2 regions of the Halomonas sp. GT genome follow, and region 2 is predicted to be linked to the other one. Evidence: predicted binding sites of a transcription regulator. Region 2 holds the regulator's gene; the other holds the start of a gene.
What was found. Region 2 encodes PhoB, which activates phosphate uptake and scavenging genes when phosphate is short. Its sites were predicted from a motif close to TGTCATANNNNTGTCANA; they were not measured.

Region 1: phnD (phosphate/phosphite/phosphonate ABC transporter substrate-binding protein) is a predicted target of PhoB. The motif match lies at 4,026-4,043, and genes of this name have one in related genera.

What each region holds. Positions count from the first base shown of each region.
Region 1 is NZ_CP020562.1:289,774-298,044, forward strand. Features, by position in the region: gene B6A39_RS01420 (sensor histidine kinase) at 1-105, shown strand, start outside; gene B6A39_RS01425 (alkaline phosphatase D family protein) at 139-2,058, shown strand; gene B6A39_RS01430 (bifunctional diguanylate cyclase/phosphodiesterase) at 2,205-3,971, shown strand; gene phnD (phosphate/phosphite/phosphonate ABC transporter substrate-binding protein) at 4,104-5,081, shown strand; gene phnC (phosphonate ABC transporter ATP-binding protein) at 5,173-6,048, shown strand; gene phnE (phosphonate ABC transporter, permease protein PhnE) at 6,045-6,872, shown strand; gene phnE (phosphonate ABC transporter, permease protein PhnE) at 6,904-7,719, shown strand; gene B6A39_RS01455 (histidine phosphatase family protein) at 7,744-8,271, shown strand, end outside.
Region 2 is NZ_CP020562.1:4,024,585-4,032,855, reverse strand. Features, by position in the region: gene B6A39_RS18260 (NAD(P)/FAD-dependent oxidoreductase) at 1-141, opposite strand, end outside; gene B6A39_RS18255 (chorismate--pyruvate lyase family protein) at 229-810, shown strand; gene ubiA (4-hydroxybenzoate octaprenyltransferase) at 845-1,735, shown strand; gene phoB (phosphate regulon transcriptional regulator PhoB) at 1,832-2,521, shown strand; gene phoR (phosphate regulon sensor histidine kinase PhoR) at 2,524-3,840, shown strand; gene B6A39_RS18235 (hypothetical protein) at 4,129-4,431, shown strand; gene B6A39_RS18230 (hypothetical protein) at 4,825-5,151, shown strand; gene B6A39_RS18225 (copper chaperone PCu(A)C) at 5,253-5,732, opposite strand; gene cysZ (sulfate transporter CysZ) at 5,858-6,592, opposite strand; gene phoU (phosphate signaling complex protein PhoU) at 6,661-7,386, opposite strand; gene pstB (phosphate ABC transporter ATP-binding protein PstB) at 7,417-8,232, opposite strand; gene pstA (phosphate ABC transporter permease PstA) at 8,226-8,271, opposite strand, start outside.

The sequences.
Region 1 (8,271 bases), 420 kb from region 2:
ATCGTGACGGATCTTGTCGCGCTTTATCAGGGCCATATGCACCTGCAGCGTGCCCAGGCGGGTGGATTAGAAGTGATTGTTGAGCTGCCTGTGGTTGCTGGATAGTCACAATGCATGACCTAACCAAGAGACGGTGACATGACGCAAATCGCCAAGACATTGCCGGACGTACTGGTGGGGCCTCTGCTGCGCCGCCTTTCGCCTTCGCGCCTAGTTCTGTGGCTAGTCGCGACCCGGCCGCTAACAATGCAACTGGTGCTTCACCCTGAGCAAATGGAAGTCCAGACGCATCCACTGGATAAGTCGCATCAATGTGTGGCGATTGGCCAACACGCCTATATCCATTTTATTGACCTGGGCTTGCCGACCGCGCTGCCCACCGATGAACGAATTGCCTACGATCTGCAGGTGCAGGGTACGCAGGGAGAATGGCAACGCCTGCCGGATTGGGCGCCCTGGTTATGTCATGAGGGTGAGACGTACCCAGGTTTTGTGCTGGCCTCTCGGCATCACCGGTTGATGCACGGCTCGTGCCGGAAACCTCATCACAACAGCGCCGATGGTTTGGTACGAGCAGATACATGGTTAGCCGAACGCCAATCAACCCCGGAAGAGTGGCCAGCCTGGCTGCTGATGACCGGAGATCAAGTCTATATTGATGACGTTGCCGGCCCGATGCTGCGCGCCGTACACGCACTGATTGAGCGTTTGGGGTTAGTAGATGAGCGGTTGGAAGGCGCCACGGTAAATGACAGCCAAGCGCTTTACGTCGCCCCCGAAAGCTATTATCACCGTGAAGCGTTGCTACCGGACGTGACCAGCAACGCTGCGCTGCGTGAGCGTTTCTTTGGCGGCGTTAAAAAGCCCGTATTTACCTCTGCAAATGCGCAAAATCACTTAGTGACACTGGCAGAAATGCTCGCCATGTACTGCTTGGTATGGTCCCCAACGCCCTGGCAACTCATTGCCGTTGAACCGCCAGAGCTGGGTGACAAAGAAACTGATGTCTACCAGCAAGAGCAGGCGGTGATTGATGACTTTGTTGCTGGGCTGCCCCAGTGCGCACGGCTAATGGCCCACGTTCCCAGCCTGATGATCTTTGATGATCACGATGTCACCGACGACTGGAACTTGACCGCAGACTGGGAGCGCTGTGCCTACGGTCATCCGTTTTCAAAGCGTATTATCGGCAATGCGTTAGTGGCTTATTTATTGTGTCAAGGATGGGGCAATGCACCGGATAAGCTTAATCCGCTGTTGCTTCAAGCCTCGATACTCTTTGAAGGGGATGGCCCGCTTAACGCGAGCGCCCAGGATAATTTCATAGAGCGATTACTGCGCTTTCAGGGCTGGGAGTACCAGGTGCCTGGCACGCCTGCCCTAATCGTGCTGGATACGCGCACCCGCCGTTGGCGCAGCGAGCGGAACCCTAACCGTCCTTCAGGCTTAATGGACTGGGAAGCGCTGATGGAAATGCAGCAGGCGCTATTGGGTGCTAAAAGCGCCGTTATCGTCTCCCCAGCCCCGATGTTCGGGGTCAAGCTGATAGAGATCATTCAAAAGCTGTTTACCCTGGCGGGCAAGCCGTTAGTGGTGGACGCTGAAAATTGGATGGCACATCGCGGGGCTGCCAATGTGCTACTGCATATTTGGCGGCACTCAAAAACGCCAGGTAACTACGTGATTTTATCTGGCGACGTCCACTATTCATTTGCCTACGACATTGTTGTACGTCGGCAAAAGCAGGCACCACACCTTTGGCAAATTACCTCCAGTGGGATCAAAAATACGTTCCCCAAACAGCTGCTGAATACCTTTGACCGCTTGAACCGTTGGCTCTATGCGCCATTATCACCGCTCAACTGGTTCACCAAGCGCCGCAAGCTGAGCATTCACCCCCGCGACCCGGACCGGGCCAGCGCCGGAGAGCGTCTATGGAATGCCAGTGGGATTGGGCTGGTAAGCCTGGATGAGCAGGGCCACCCGACAGATATTCGCCAGCTAGATGTCGATGGCGGCGATGTCGTGTTTCCGCCCCCCGAACTCTCTCGTTCTTAGTCGGCTGCTGCTAATTGCCTTGTCATACAAACGACATGGAAATGTCGCACGATTGCTGCCCGAATGCTTTCCTGATGGAATTTTAAAAATCAGATGGAGCTATAAGCATCAAAGGAACAGGCGACGCTTGATAGGGCAGCAGGTATATGACCGCACAAGAAGCGCAGTGGTTGAACCGGATTATCGCAACAGAAGAGCTCCATGTGCTGTTTCAGCCTATTGTGGATGCCAATCAGCAGGCTATTTATGGCTATGAAGCCCTTATTCGTGGTCCTAAAACATCGCCACTGCACTCGCCATTACGCCTGTTTGAGGTAGCCACTCAGGCCGGGTTGTTAGTCGATCTTGATTTACTGTGTCGACGACTAGCGATTCAGCGCTTTGCAGAACTTGAACTGCCCGGATTGCTGTTTCTGAACGTGATGCCGCTGACGATTGTTGAGCGAGACTTTCGTGAAGGCTTAACGTTGAGTTTCATCCAAGAAAGCGGCCTGCCCGCCGAGCGGGTGGTGATTGAACTCACTGAGCATGTGCCTATTCACGACTACGACCTAATGCGCCAAGCAGTGGCCCACTATCGAGACATGGGCTTTCAAGTAGCCTTAGATGACTTAGGGGCTGGCCACTCCAGCTTGCGGCATTGGTCTGAACTCCGTCCTGATTTCGTCAAGCTCGACCGTCACTTTATTTCTGGCATTGATCAAGAGCCAGCTAAGCGTGAGTTTTTACGCTCGATTCTCGATGTGGCGCGCAGCTTAGACTGCCAGCTGATTGCTGAGGGAGTTGAGACCGCCGCCGAGCACCTTTGTTTGTGGGAATTAGACCGCGGGCTGGCGTTGTTACAGGGGTTTTATTTTGCACGACCAAGCCTTCATCCGCCCTTGCAGCTACATATGCTGTTGCCTGCCACGACACAGCTAAAAAGCCCGGCGGGGCGCACCGCCCACTCTATTTTGCGTTCAATAAGTACCGTGACTCCGGCGTGCTCTGTGCCAGAACTTGCCGAACGTTTTCGTGACATGACAAGCCTACGCTGTGTTGCGGTGGTAGATGAAGGCGTGCCTATCGCTGTGGTGCGCCGCAATGCGTTTTTAACTCTGTTTACCAACCCCTACAGCCATGCGCTGTATGCTAAGCGTCGCGTGCTGGAGATTGCAGATCCTAAAATGTTAGTGGCCGAGGCAGATTTGTCTCTGGAGGCGCTGAGCCAGCAACTAACCGATAGCCGCGATATCGAACAGGAAGATTTCGTGATTGTAGATAGTCACGGCCACTATCTGGGGATGGGCAATATTGTTGACCTATTACGAGAGATTACCGCCATCCAGGTACGCCAAGCTCGCCATGCCAACCCGCTTACCGGTTTGCCGGGTAATATTCTAATCAACGAAACGCTGGTCGCTTATCTCGATCAGCGCGAAGGATTCGCGGCCGCCTACGTCGACTTAGATAATTTCAAAGCATTTAACGATGCCTATGGCTATGCACGCGGAGACCACGTGATTATTTCTCTGTCACGGTTGCTTCAGGCGCAGGTAGAAAGTGCTGGCGGGTTTATCGGTCATATTGGTGGCGATGACTTTATGATGCTGCTTCCCTTAGAGCAATGGGAGGGCGTCTGCCAGCAAATATTGCACTCTTTTGAAGTGCTGGCGCCCGGTTTTTATGAAGATGCAGACCGTCAGCAGGGGGGGATCCATATAGAAAACCGCCAGGGAGCGGTGGCTTTTATTCCCTTTGTGAGCGTTTCTATTGCCGTTAAGCCTGTTACCGATACCGCCAGATGCAAGGCGCTAGATATTGCCGCCCAACTTTCCGAGTTAAAGCGCCAAGCAAAAAAAATAGCGGGTAACAGTTTGTTCGTCGAGCGCCGAGGATGCTGTGTGGCCCCAGCGGGAAATAGGCGACGCTGAATTTTCAATTATTGAGTCTTCAATCACAGGGCTGTCATTGAGAGGTCACTGTCTTGTCATTTTAGTGTCCCTTCGCTGTCATGGTTGGGCATCACCATAGCGGCATTATTAAACAACCCGCTTAGGTGATGTATGCAACCCCTCTGTCTGTCTCAATCGTTTACTCGTACGTTGATTAGCGCTGCTGTGGTGAGTGCGTTTTCACTGGCAGCCGTTAGCGCCTCCGCTGACCTCTCATCGCGCTATGTTGATAATGACGGTGACATGGTAGCGGATGTGCCCAGTGACGAGTCTCAGTGGGTTGACCCGGACACGTTGGTGTTTGCCTACACGCCGGTTGAAGATCCCGCCGTATACGCTGATGTTTGGGCTGATTTTCTCGAACACCTAAGCGATGCCACCGGCAAGCGGGTGCAGTTCTTCCCAGTTCAGTCCAACGCGGCTCAGCAGGAAGCACTGCGTGCAGGTCGCCTGCATGTGGCTGGCTTTAATACGGGCGGCGTCCCGGTTGCCGTTAACTGTGGTGGTTTCCGCCCCTTTGCCATGATGGCCGCTGACGATGGCAGCTTTGGTTATGAGATGGAGATCATTACTTATCCCGGCAGCGGCATTGAATCGGTTGAAGATTTGGCAGATAGACAACTGGCATTCACCTCTGAAACGTCTAACTCTGGTTTCCGCGCGCCTTCTGCGCTACTGCGTTCTGAGTATGGTCTAGAGGCTGGTGAGGATTTCGAAACCGCGTTCTCCGGTTCCCACGACAACTCCATTTTAGGGGTGGTAAACAAAGACTACGAAGCTGCCGCCATTGCTAACTCTGTTGGTACGCGGATGATTTCTCGTGGCGTTGTTAACGAAGGTGATTACGAGATTATCTACACCTCAGAAACGTTTCCCACCACCGCCTATGGGCTGGCCAATAACTTGAACCCTGAACTGGCCGAGAAAATTCAAGATGCCTTCTTCAGTTATGACTGGGAAGGCACCGCTCTTGAAGCCGAGTTTACTAATTCCGGCGAAGCGCAGTTTATCCCGATTACCTACCAGGAAAACTGGTCGGTCATTCGCACCATCGCCGATGCCAATGGTGTGACCTACGACTGCGATTAATACGCTGGCAGTTTTGAAATCCTATCGGCCAGGAAGGCAACTTTCTGGCCGTATTGCTATGTCCCTGACTTCTCGTAAATGAGGCACTCTCATGTTGACTCTTACCGGCGTTGGCAAACGTTACCCTACTGGGGATCGTGCGTTAACCGATATACAACTGACGCTACCTAAGGGCCAAGTGATGGCGCTGATTGGGCCATCCGGTGCAGGTAAAAGTACGTTGATTCGTTGCGTAAACCGCTTGGTAGAACCCACACAAGGCAGCATTCGCCTAGAAGATGTAGAGCTGACCAAACTTTCGGGCAATCGTCTGCGCCACGCGCGCCGCTCCATGGGAATGATTTTTCAGGAGTATGCACTTGTTGATCGATTAACCGTGATGGAGAACGTGCTGTCTGGCCAGCTAGGTTATGTAGGGTTCTGGCGTAGCTTCTTACGCCGCTACCCACCAGAAGCCGTGGCCGAAGCCTTTCGCTTGCTGGAACGGGTTGGCTTACCCCACGCCATTGATAAGCGTGCCGATGCGCTTTCCGGTGGCCAGCGCCAGCGGGTTGGTATTGCCCGTGCGCTGTTACAAAGCCCCAAACTACTTTTGGTTGATGAACCCACCGCCAGTCTCGACCCGAAAACATCGCGGCAGATCATGCGTCTGATTCGCGAATTATGCGCCGAGCGAGAGTTGGCCGCGATTATCAATATTCACGATGTCGCGCTGGCGAAGCAGTTTGCTGACCGTATCGTAGGGTTGCGGGCTGGGGAAATCGTCTTTGACGGGCAGCCTAGCGAGCTTACCAGCGAGATCCTCACCACCATCTATGGTGAAGAGGATTGGGATACCACCCCAGAACCCGCGGATGATGATGAAACTGAAGAAAAAACGAAAGTGAAAGAGAGCGAAGCGCATATGCCTCGCGCCGGTCGCGAGCTGCCTCGCTTAGCAAGCCTAGCGAGTGAGGGCGCGCGATGAGCAGTAACAATTCGCTGGCGCGCCAACAGGCTGCGCGTGAAGGGCACTGGCGGCGCTTACCATTGATTGATGACCCGCGTTTGCGTTGGGGACTGGTACTAGGCGCGATGGTTTACCTGGTACTTGCGCTTGCCTCTGTGGAGGTTAACTGGGCACGTGTGGCGGAAGGGGCCGGACGCGCACTCAATTTTCTTGGTGCGTTTCTGCAGCCGGACTTCGTTAGCCGACAAAGCGACATTATCACGGGACTAATGGAAAGCCTGACAATGACGCTTACTTCCACCGTCATTGGTGTGTTGTTGGCCATACCGGTGGGGCTGGGGGCGGCGCGCAATATCTCGCCATTGCCAATTTACGCCGTATGCCGGGCGATTATTGCTGTCTCGCGCACCTTCCAGGAAATTATCATCGCGATTCTATTTGTGGTGATGTTCGGCTTTGGGCCGTTTGCGGGCATGTTGACCCTGGCGTTTGCCACCATTGGATTTATGGCCAAGCTGCTGGCAGAGGATATTGAAGATCTCGACTGGCGACAGGTAGAGGCCGTACGTGCCACCGGGGCGAGCTGGTGGCAAACCATGAACCACGCCATTCAACCCCAGGTGATGCCGCGCTTAATTGGTCTCTCGATGTACCGATTGGATATCAATTTCCGCGAATCGTCAGTGATTGGCATTGTCGGCGCTGGCGGTATCGGCGCCACCCTGAACACCTCGTTGAGCCGCTACGAGTACGGCACCTCTGCTGCCATCCTGCTGATTATCATCGCTATTGTACTGATGAGTGAGTATGCCTCCAGCTACGTTCGCCGCTGGACACAGTAACGGCGCACCACTTGTCATAAAAGGAAACGTTATGCCTGTTTCAACATCTCCCCAAGGGGCGCCGCTGTGGCAGCGGCGCACTACCCCTGCCCAGTGGCTGCAGTTTGCTGCCTGGCTTCTAGGCATCAGCCTGTTTCTACTGTGTTGGAAAGTGATTTCTGACAACACCATGTGGGTGTTTGTTGAAGATGCTGGCCGCCAGGGCAGCGATTTAATTAGCCGTATGCTGCCGCCGCGTTGGGAGTATGCCAGCGTGTTGTGGAAGCCCATGTGGGATACCTTGAACATTGCCACGATAGGGACGGCGCTGGGCATTGTTATGGCATTTCCCGTGGCGTTTTTAGCGGCACGCAACACCACGCCGCACCCACTGATACGCAGTTTGGCGCTCACTATTATTGTTTCGTCTCGCTCTATCAACTCGTTGATTTGGGCCATGCTGCTAGTCACTATTCTTGGTCCTGGCGTCTTGGCAGGCATTATCGCCATTGCGCTGCGTTCCATTGGCTTTGTGGGCAAGCTGCTTTATGAAGCCATTGAAGAGATTCATCCAACCCCCGTTGAAGCGATTAGTGCCACTGGTGCCAGCCGCCTACAGGTGATGAACTACGCTGTGTTGCCTCAAGTAATGCCTGCCTTTGCGGGTATTAGCGTGTATCGCTGGGACATTAATATTCGTGAATCTACCGTGCTGGGCCTAGTGGGCGCTGGTGGTATTGGCTTGCAGCTTAATGCCTCGATTAACAGCCTCGCCTGGAATCAGGTTAGCGTCATCTTTGTGATGATTTTTGCCACGGTGCTGGTGTCCGAGTGGGTCTCTGCCCGTGTGCGCCACGCGATCATCTAGTCAGCCTGTCGAGGAATAGAAACCATGCGCTTTCCAAATGCAGACATCACGACCATCGATATTATGCGCCATGGTGAGCCAGTAGGCGGGCGTATGTTACGTGGTAGCACTGACCACCCACTGAGTGAAGCGGGCTGGAAACAAGTGAGTGATGCCGTTATGCGCCACACCGAGGATGGCAGGCCACCTTACGATGCGATTGTCAGTTCGCCGCTGCTGCGTTGTCGCGAATTTGCGCTGTGGCTAGGCGAAGAGTTTGATGTGCCTGTACAAATCGATGACGACTTGGCTGAACTTCATCTGGGGCGCTGGGAAGGCAAAACCCATGCTCAGGTATTTGCTGATGAAGGTAGCGAGCCGATGAGCGCATTTTGGTTTAACCCCTGCCAATCCTCCCCCCCAGAAGGAGAAAAGCTGGCAGCGCTGGATGCGCGGGTTAGCGAATCTTGGCAGCGGCTGCTGGCTAATCCGCCCGGTCAACATGTGTTGGTGGTGGCACACCTGTTTGTTTGCAATGCGCTGCTGCGCCAAGTGCTGGAGCAGCCGCTTGGT
Region 2 (8,271 bases):
GCCACTATCGGCGCTGATGAGGGTAATGGCACGTGTATCGCCTTGTCGGCGTAGGGCGCGGGCAAGACCAATCCCCGCCATACCGGTGCCAATAATAATCAGTGATGAATGGGAAAATAGCGGTATTTCTTGTGCGGGCATGCAATCACCAAAAGTCGGCGGAACAAAAGCCTGTGAGGTCACCATGTTACACTAGCTTTCTGTGTATTGACCGCCTTGGAGACCCTGGTGATCGCCCCTACTGTTCGGCAAGCTTCTCTACTTCCTTATCGGCTATTTCCTCACTGGCTTCCTGTTGCTGCGGCTCGTCCTGCAATGAGCGCTTCGTGGTGGCAGTGGGTGGCATCGACGGATTCCTTAACGACGCGGCTAATCGTTGCAGGTGGCGTCAGCACGTTTCGGGTGCAATTGTTGCGACAAACGATTGGCCTACCTCTACGAGATGAAGCGCTAGCGTTGGGTATTAAGCCACGCTGCTATGCATGGCTGAGGGAAGTAGCGTTGTGTTTGGACGATAAGCCCTGGGTGGTAGCACGCTCGGTAGCGCCACTTAATCAATTACAAGGGAAGGGGTTAGATGGACTTGGCGAGCGCTCACTAGGTAGCTGGTTGTTTCAACAGCCTGACTTGGTGCGCGGGCCACTCTACGCCACCCGCCATCAGCCACGCTTTGTCGCTGAACAGTGCGCTTCTCTTTCAGACAGCGTATGGGGACGGCGCTCAGTGTTTCAACACAGTGGGTTATCGCTATTGGTACAGGAATATTTTTTATCCGCCATGGCAGATGATCTTGGCCTGCCTTCGCGCTAGGCTATCGTCAGCGTTTTCTTTTTGAGAGGTAAGCATGGACCGTTCTCTGTTGAGGCCAACGGGATGGGCTCGAGTGGCTGATTTTTTACATTTAATGCGATTGGATCGCCCAATTGGTACTTGGCTATTGATGTGGCCCACCTTATGGGCGCTGTGGATAGCGGCAGAAGGCGTGCCTGGCCGGAATGTTCTACTGATCTTTATTGCTGGTGTGTACGTTATGCGCGCCGCGGGCTGTGTGGTCAATGATTACGCTGACCGCCATTTCGATGGCCATGTAAAGCGCACTAAGCAGCGTCCGCTAGCCACTGGGCGTATCAGTGAAACCGAGGCACAGCTGCTGTTTATAGCGCTGGTAGCTATTGCTTTCATTTTAGTGCTATTGACCAACTGGTTTACGGTGCTGTTGTCGATAGGCGGTGTTGTATTAGCGTTCATTTACCCCTTTATGAAGCGCTACACCCATTTCCCTCAGGTGGTGTTGGGGGCTGCGTTCTCTTGGGCGATCCCCATGGCATTCGGTGCGGTATTGGGTCATGTCCCGTTTGAAGCATGGTTATTGTTTAGCGCGAATGTGTTGTGGACCGTTGCCTACGATACCCAATACGCCATGGTCGACCGCGATGATGATCTTAAAATTGGTATTAAATCTACCGCGGTGCTGTTTGGTAGCGCTGACCGTCTGATAATTGGTGTGCTACAAGTGGCAACACTGGGACTGCTTGCCTGGGTAGGGTGGCGTGTTGGTTTAGGGGGATTTTTCTGGCTTGGGCTAGCCGCTATGGCCGCCACGTTTGTCCACCAACAACGGTTACTGATTGGTCGTGAGCGTGGCCGCTGCTTCCAGGCATTTCTTAATAATCACTGGTCTGGTTTGTTAATTTTTGCAGGTATTGCACTAAGTTGGTGGCCAATAACTGGCTAAATATCCTCTATGTCATAGAATTGTCATCTAGTCATGGTGTTATCGTCACTGACATGTCTTTGATTTACCTTTCATTGAACACCGTGAGGCCCTGGAATGACCGCCAAGACCGTTTTGATTGTCGATGATGAAGCGCCTATCCGCGAGATGATCGCAGTGGCGCTGGAAATGGCTGACTATCGCGTGCTTGAAGCGGATAACGCCCAGGATGCCCACGCGATGATGGTTGACCACCAGCCAGATCTACTTTTGCTGGACTGGATGATGCCAGGTACCAGCGGTATTGAGCTTGCAAGGCGCTTAAAGCGCGAAGAAGCTACTGCCGAAGTGCCTATCATTATGTTAACCGCTAAAGGCGAAGAAGATAATAAAATTCAGGGGCTTGAGGCTGGAGCGGATGACTATATCACCAAGCCTTTCTCTCCCCGTGAACTGGTAGCGCGCTTAAAAGCGGTATTGCGACGTACCACCCCTCGTGGCGTCGAAGATCCTATCGAGATTAATGGTTTGCTATTAGATCCCGTGAGTCACCGTGTAAGTGCTTACGGCAAGGCATTGGAAATGGGGCCTACTGAATATCGTTTGCTGCAATTTTTCATGACGCACCAAGAACGTGCCTATACGCGTAGCCAATTGCTCGATCAAGTGTGGGGCGGTAACGTATATGTTGAGGAGCGGACAGTAGATGTTCATATCCGACGTCTACGTAAGGCCTTAGGGGAAGCTCACCAGAGTCTCATTCAAACGGTGAGAGGCACTGGGTACCGTTTTTCCGCGCGGGTGTAACGGTGCGCTTGTGGAGCCGAGAATTATGGCGGATTGCATGGTTAGCTGCCCTGGGGGCTTGTCTCGGATGGTTGCTAGGTATGTCAGGGCTTGGGTTTGCTGCAGGCCTTGCCGTTTGCTTGGTTTATCAACTGCGCCAACTGCGCGCACTCTTTAAGTGGTTAACGCTCCACCCTCATGATGAACCCCCTGCTGCAAGCGGTATGTGGGGCGAACTTTTTGATCGCTTGTATCGCTATCAAAAGAGTCAACGGATTACCCAGAATCGATTGCGTGCCACCCTTGCGCGTATTCAGGAATCATCCGAAGCAATGCGTGACAGTGTTGTCATGCTAGATCGGCATGGTGACTTAGAATGGTGGAATAGTGCCGCGACCGAAATGCTGGGGTTACAAACGGCCCACGACCGTGGCCAGCATATTACCAACCTGCTTCGTGATCCTCGATTTATCAGCTACTTTAACGCACGTAAATACGGTGAGCCGCTAACGTTAACGTCGCCCATCGATGAACGTCGTATCCTGCAATATCAAATTACACTCTATGGTGATGATGAACGCTTGGTAATGGCGCGAGACATTACCCGTTTGCATCGCCTAGAGCAGATGCGTCGTGATTTTGTCGCCAATGTTTCCCATGAGCTGCGCACACCGCTAACAGTACTGACGGGTTATTTAGAAACTTACGGCGACTTGAAAGAGCAACTTCCACCACGTTTAGGGCGAGGTATCGCTCAGATGGAAGAGCAGACGAAGCGTATGCAAAACTTAGTCAATGATCTGCTACTGCTCTCTCGATTAGAAATTGACCAAGGAGGCGAGGATCATCATGCGCTGGTGTTAGGGCCAATGCTCGACAGTATTCGACGCGATGCGCTAGCGCTCTCTAATCAACAGCACAATGTCCAAGTCGTGCTTGAAAGTGATGCGCGGCTCATTGGCAGCGAGCAAGAACTGCATAGTGCTATTTCTAATCTTGTCTTTAATGCCGTGCGTTATACCCCGGAGGGTAGTCAGATAACGCTTCGCTGGAAGTCCATGCCGGAGGGCAGTGCTTGTATTGAGGTCGACGACGACGGCGAAGGAATAGACCCTGTCCACATTCCGCGTTTAACCGAGCGTTTTTATCGTGTTGATAAAGGTCGCAGTACGGCTACCGGTGGAACGGGCCTTGGTCTAGCGATTGTGAAACATGTGTTGCTGAGACATGATGCACTGCTACAAATTGAATCCCACCCTGGCGAAGGGGCTCTCTTTCGCTGTGTTTTTCCGGCATCACGCGTTGTCGAAAGCGAGTCCATACCGCGTAATGCTGTCTAGATATAGATATTGTATAAGTGTGTCACGGTGTCATATAAGTATGGTCAAATAATGCTCATGTGCCATTTGTAGCCACTTTTCCTGCCTAAATTGAAAGATTCTAAGCGTCTTATTTATTTTTTAAAAAAATATAAATTAATGTTTATTAACGTTTTTTTATTATTTTTTATTTTTTGGCATGGCGTCTGCATTATTTTAGGTAAGAGAGAAAACCACAGGAACTGGTAAGCCGAAAGGCAGTCTTTCTTACCATTTAGCAGTATTGAACAGCGATCGAGGAGATGGAATATGATGTCCAAGGAATTACTCAAGAAAGCTGGTATTTTAAGTGTAGCGTTTGGTCTGGTTGCTAGCCCTGCGGTATTTGCTCAAGAGCCAGCGGATCCAGCAAACAATATTTCCCCAGATGAACAGCCTGTCGATTCTCAGCCTGAAAGCACAACAGGTTCGAGTGATTATGACAGCCAAGATTTGACCCATGACGAAGGCGATAACGCCAGCGACATGGAGCCAAGCTCAACGAATCATGGCGATTCAGATGCTGGCTATGACAGCACTGATGAGTTGCCTGAAGAAAATAGCGGCATGTAACATTAACTTTGGTTACATATCTTTTCAAAAGGTATTAAAACTCTTACGCTTATGGATGAGCTATTCAGAGGCAAGGATGTCAAATCGCATGGATGCTCCTAGATTCAAGGACTGAATCTTTCGACGGTCAACACGCTAGTTAGGGTTAATTCCAAGGTTGGAGTCCCTCAAACGGATAGGAAGCTAGTGTTACGTATCGCGATATTAAGAGTGCTCAAGACCCCACTTCGGTGGGGTCTAATTTTTTGTATATAGTATAATCATTGTCACGTTGCCCACTGTTTATTGGTATTAGAAATGCAATTATTCAGATGACACGTTCAGCGACTGGCAAAAAAGGTACCTTGTATCATTACATTGTCGGTTGCTCCATGTAGCAAGGAGCTTTTATTTATGTTGTTGAAAACATTTTTTAAAAATACTTCAGTTTTGGGCCTCTCGCTGGGCCTTGTCGCAAGCCCAATGGCTTTTGCGCAATCTTCCATTGAGTTGAACCAAGAGCGTGCTGATAACCAAGAAATTATTCAGCCTCAATCTCGTAACACATCGGGCCCTGCGACCTATTCAGCTAAGGATCTGATTAACGACAATGACAATACTCTGATATACACTCCCTCAAGCCGTTCCAGCACAACCGATGATGACTCTAAAGCTAACAATAGAGCAGGTTATCGCGCTGAAGAACTAAACCGTGAAGAAGGTAGCAGTACACGCTGGTAAAGAAGGCTGTGGTTAAAAGTGTGTGACAAACAAGGTTATTGAGTAAATTAGCCCCGCTTTGGCAGGGCTTTTTCGATTAAGAATATTATCGATTAACCCTATTAATGCTGATGATGGCGATCAGCCGCGTTGCTTCCTTCTTGGGCACTTTGAACCCAAACTTCTATTTCAATATCGTCTTGCTGGGCAAATTCGAGTGTGATTGGAAACCGGTCACCTTCTTCCAGTGGCTGGTGTAAGCCCATTAGCATTAAGTGATAACCGCCACCCGGGCGCATTGTCAGCGTTTCGTCTTTAGCGATTTCGATAGCATTGACGTGGCGCATTTTCATCATATCGCCTTCCATCTGCATATCATGTAGCTCAACACTTTCGCTCACAGGTGTCTGCGCACTGACCAGTGTGACGGATTCTGCATGAGCCGTAATATCTAGATAAGCGGCACCGTTTACCACACCGGGAGGTGTCGGCGTGGCAAAAGGATGAGCAATCCTTAACTGGTCGGTTTGAACGTCGTGAGCCGACGCGAAAGAGATTGAGCCAGTGAGGAGAGCCGTCAACCAGAGTGCGCGGGTCAGCATGGTCGTATTCCTTGTAGGAGCCTTATTTTCTTAACAAGGCTTATGCTTAATCTTGAGAATAATAGTGAAGCCAAACAAACTTAATGTAACAAATAGGTTGTGTCAGCGTTATAGCGATTAAGCCTTCAGCGATGAGGCGTAATGTCGCGTGTACCGCGGTAGTGGTCGTCCCACATTAATACGGCGCCTGCTACTGCACCGGGAATTAAGAACAAGTTAGCGAGGGGGATCCAAGTCACTAGCATAATCAACCCGCCGTAGGTGAGGCTTGGCCACCACCGCTGCGATAATCGTGTACGCATATCGCGAAACGTAATCTTATTGTTATCCATGGGATAATCTAAATAAGTGATTGCCATGATCCACGCGGAAAAAAGCATCCACAAAATGGGGGCTATCAGGTTTAGACCGGGTATCCAGCTAATGATAAACAGTATGACCATGCGTGGCAGAATATAGCCGAGTTTGACTAGCTCGCGCCCCAAGGCATCGACGGCGGTTTTAGCGAGCCCGCGGTCATCTAAGGGTTCACGCCCTGTCGCTTGACGTTCTACCTTCGCTGCTAAAAAACCATAGAAAGGTGCGGCGATTAAGTGGGTGACCAGGGTGAAGGTAAAAAAGATCACCAGCAGTAGACTGATAAAAAAAAGTGGCCAGATTAGCCATGAGAGCCACTCTAGCCAGCTTGGCACCATTGTCATAGCACTGTCTAGCCAGCCAGAAAAGCGGTTGACCACGAAGCTGAGCATGCTGGCATAAACGATTATATTGACCAAGATGGGTAGGAAAATATAGCGCCGTAGGCCTTTCTGGTATACCAGGCGAGTGCCTCGGCTCAGCGCTGTCATCGCATCCAACATGTTTGCTCCTTATAAAAAACGCCCAGATGGAATATCTGGGCGTATTGCAGGAGGAAACGCCTGCTAGGTCAAGATTTTTTAAGTACCTGTGGGTCGATAGTGTCGGGATCGCTATGGCGGATATCTAACCCTTTGACCAAGTAGACGACGTACTCAGCCAGGTTGTTTGCATGATCACCGACGCGTTCCAGGGCTCGTAGCACCCACATAATGCTAAGTACGGAGCTAATCGAACGCGAGTCTTCCATCATAAAGGTCATCAGTGAGCGCATAGCGCTACCATACTCGTCGTCAACGAACTCATCTTCGCGCACCACTTGCATGGCAAGATCGGTATCAAAACGCGCAAAAGCAGTAAGCGCATCGCGAAGCATTTTACGCACGTGCTCGCTGATATGGCGCACTTCTACCAAGCCACGAATGTTGCCGCTATTTTCGCTCAAAAGTAGCGCATTTCGAGCAATTTTGCTGGCTTCATCGCCGATACGCTCAAGGTCAGACGTTGCGCGAATAACTGCCAGCACTAAGCGCAAATCAGAAGCTGCTGGCTGACGACGCGCTAATACTCGCGTACATTCGTCGTCAATTTGCAGTTGCAGATCGTTCACTTGGCGGTCATTGTCGCGCACTTTTTCAGCAAGACGGCTGTCACCTTCAAGTAGCGCAAAAACAGCATCTTGCACTTGTTTTTCCACCAGACCGCCCATGGCCATCAGGTGGGTTTTTAGCTCCTCCAGCTCTTGGTTGAACTGGCGAGAGATATGTTGGCTATGGCTATCGCTCGTAATATCCATTGAGCACTCCTGACGTAATGTCTTTGGGGCCTAGGTGATGCGGCCGGTGATGTAGTTTTCGGTGCGTTGTAAACGCGGGTTGGTGAACACTTGATCCGTTGGCCCGTACTCAACGAGTTCACCGTGCTGCAAAAAAGCCGTGTAGTCAGAAACCCGCGCGGCTTGCTGCATGTTGTGGGTAACCAGCACAAGCGTTAGCTGTGATTTAAGGTTACGAATCAGCTCTTCAATTTTCAGCGTTGAGATAGGATCTAATGCTGATGCTGGTTCATCGAGTAGCAGTACATCCGGTTGAACGGCAAGCGTACGAGCAATGACTAAGCGCTGTTGCTGGCCGCCAGATAGCTGCCAAGCCGAACGATGCAGGCGGTCTTTAACCTCATCCCAAAGCGCTGCCGATGTAAGCGCCCATTCGATAATGTCGTCTCGTTTTCGCTTGGGTAAGCGTTGCTGTAAACGCAGACCAAAGGCTACGTTTTCATAAATCGACATGGGGAAAGGATTGGGTGTTTGAAACACCATCCCAACGCGACGTCGCAACTCGGTAACATTCATGTCCGGGGCGTGAATATCCTGACCTTCAAGCTGAATATGGCCACTGTGTGTTACCGATTCATTAAGGTCGTGCAATCGATTAATCGCGCGTAGCAGTGTCGATTTTCCACAGCCTGAAGGGCCAATAAAGGCCGTTACACGGTGACGTGGTAGGTCTAACGTTAGGTCTCGCAACGCCGTTTTCCCCGCATAAGCGAGGTGAAACTTTTCAATGCTCAAGCAGCGCTGTTCGGCAGAAAAATGCGTCACGGGTGCTTGAGCCGCATTGTCGGACGATAATGACGCTAACATTCGTTTCCTCGCTGACGCCTCAGATAATGACGCAGAAAT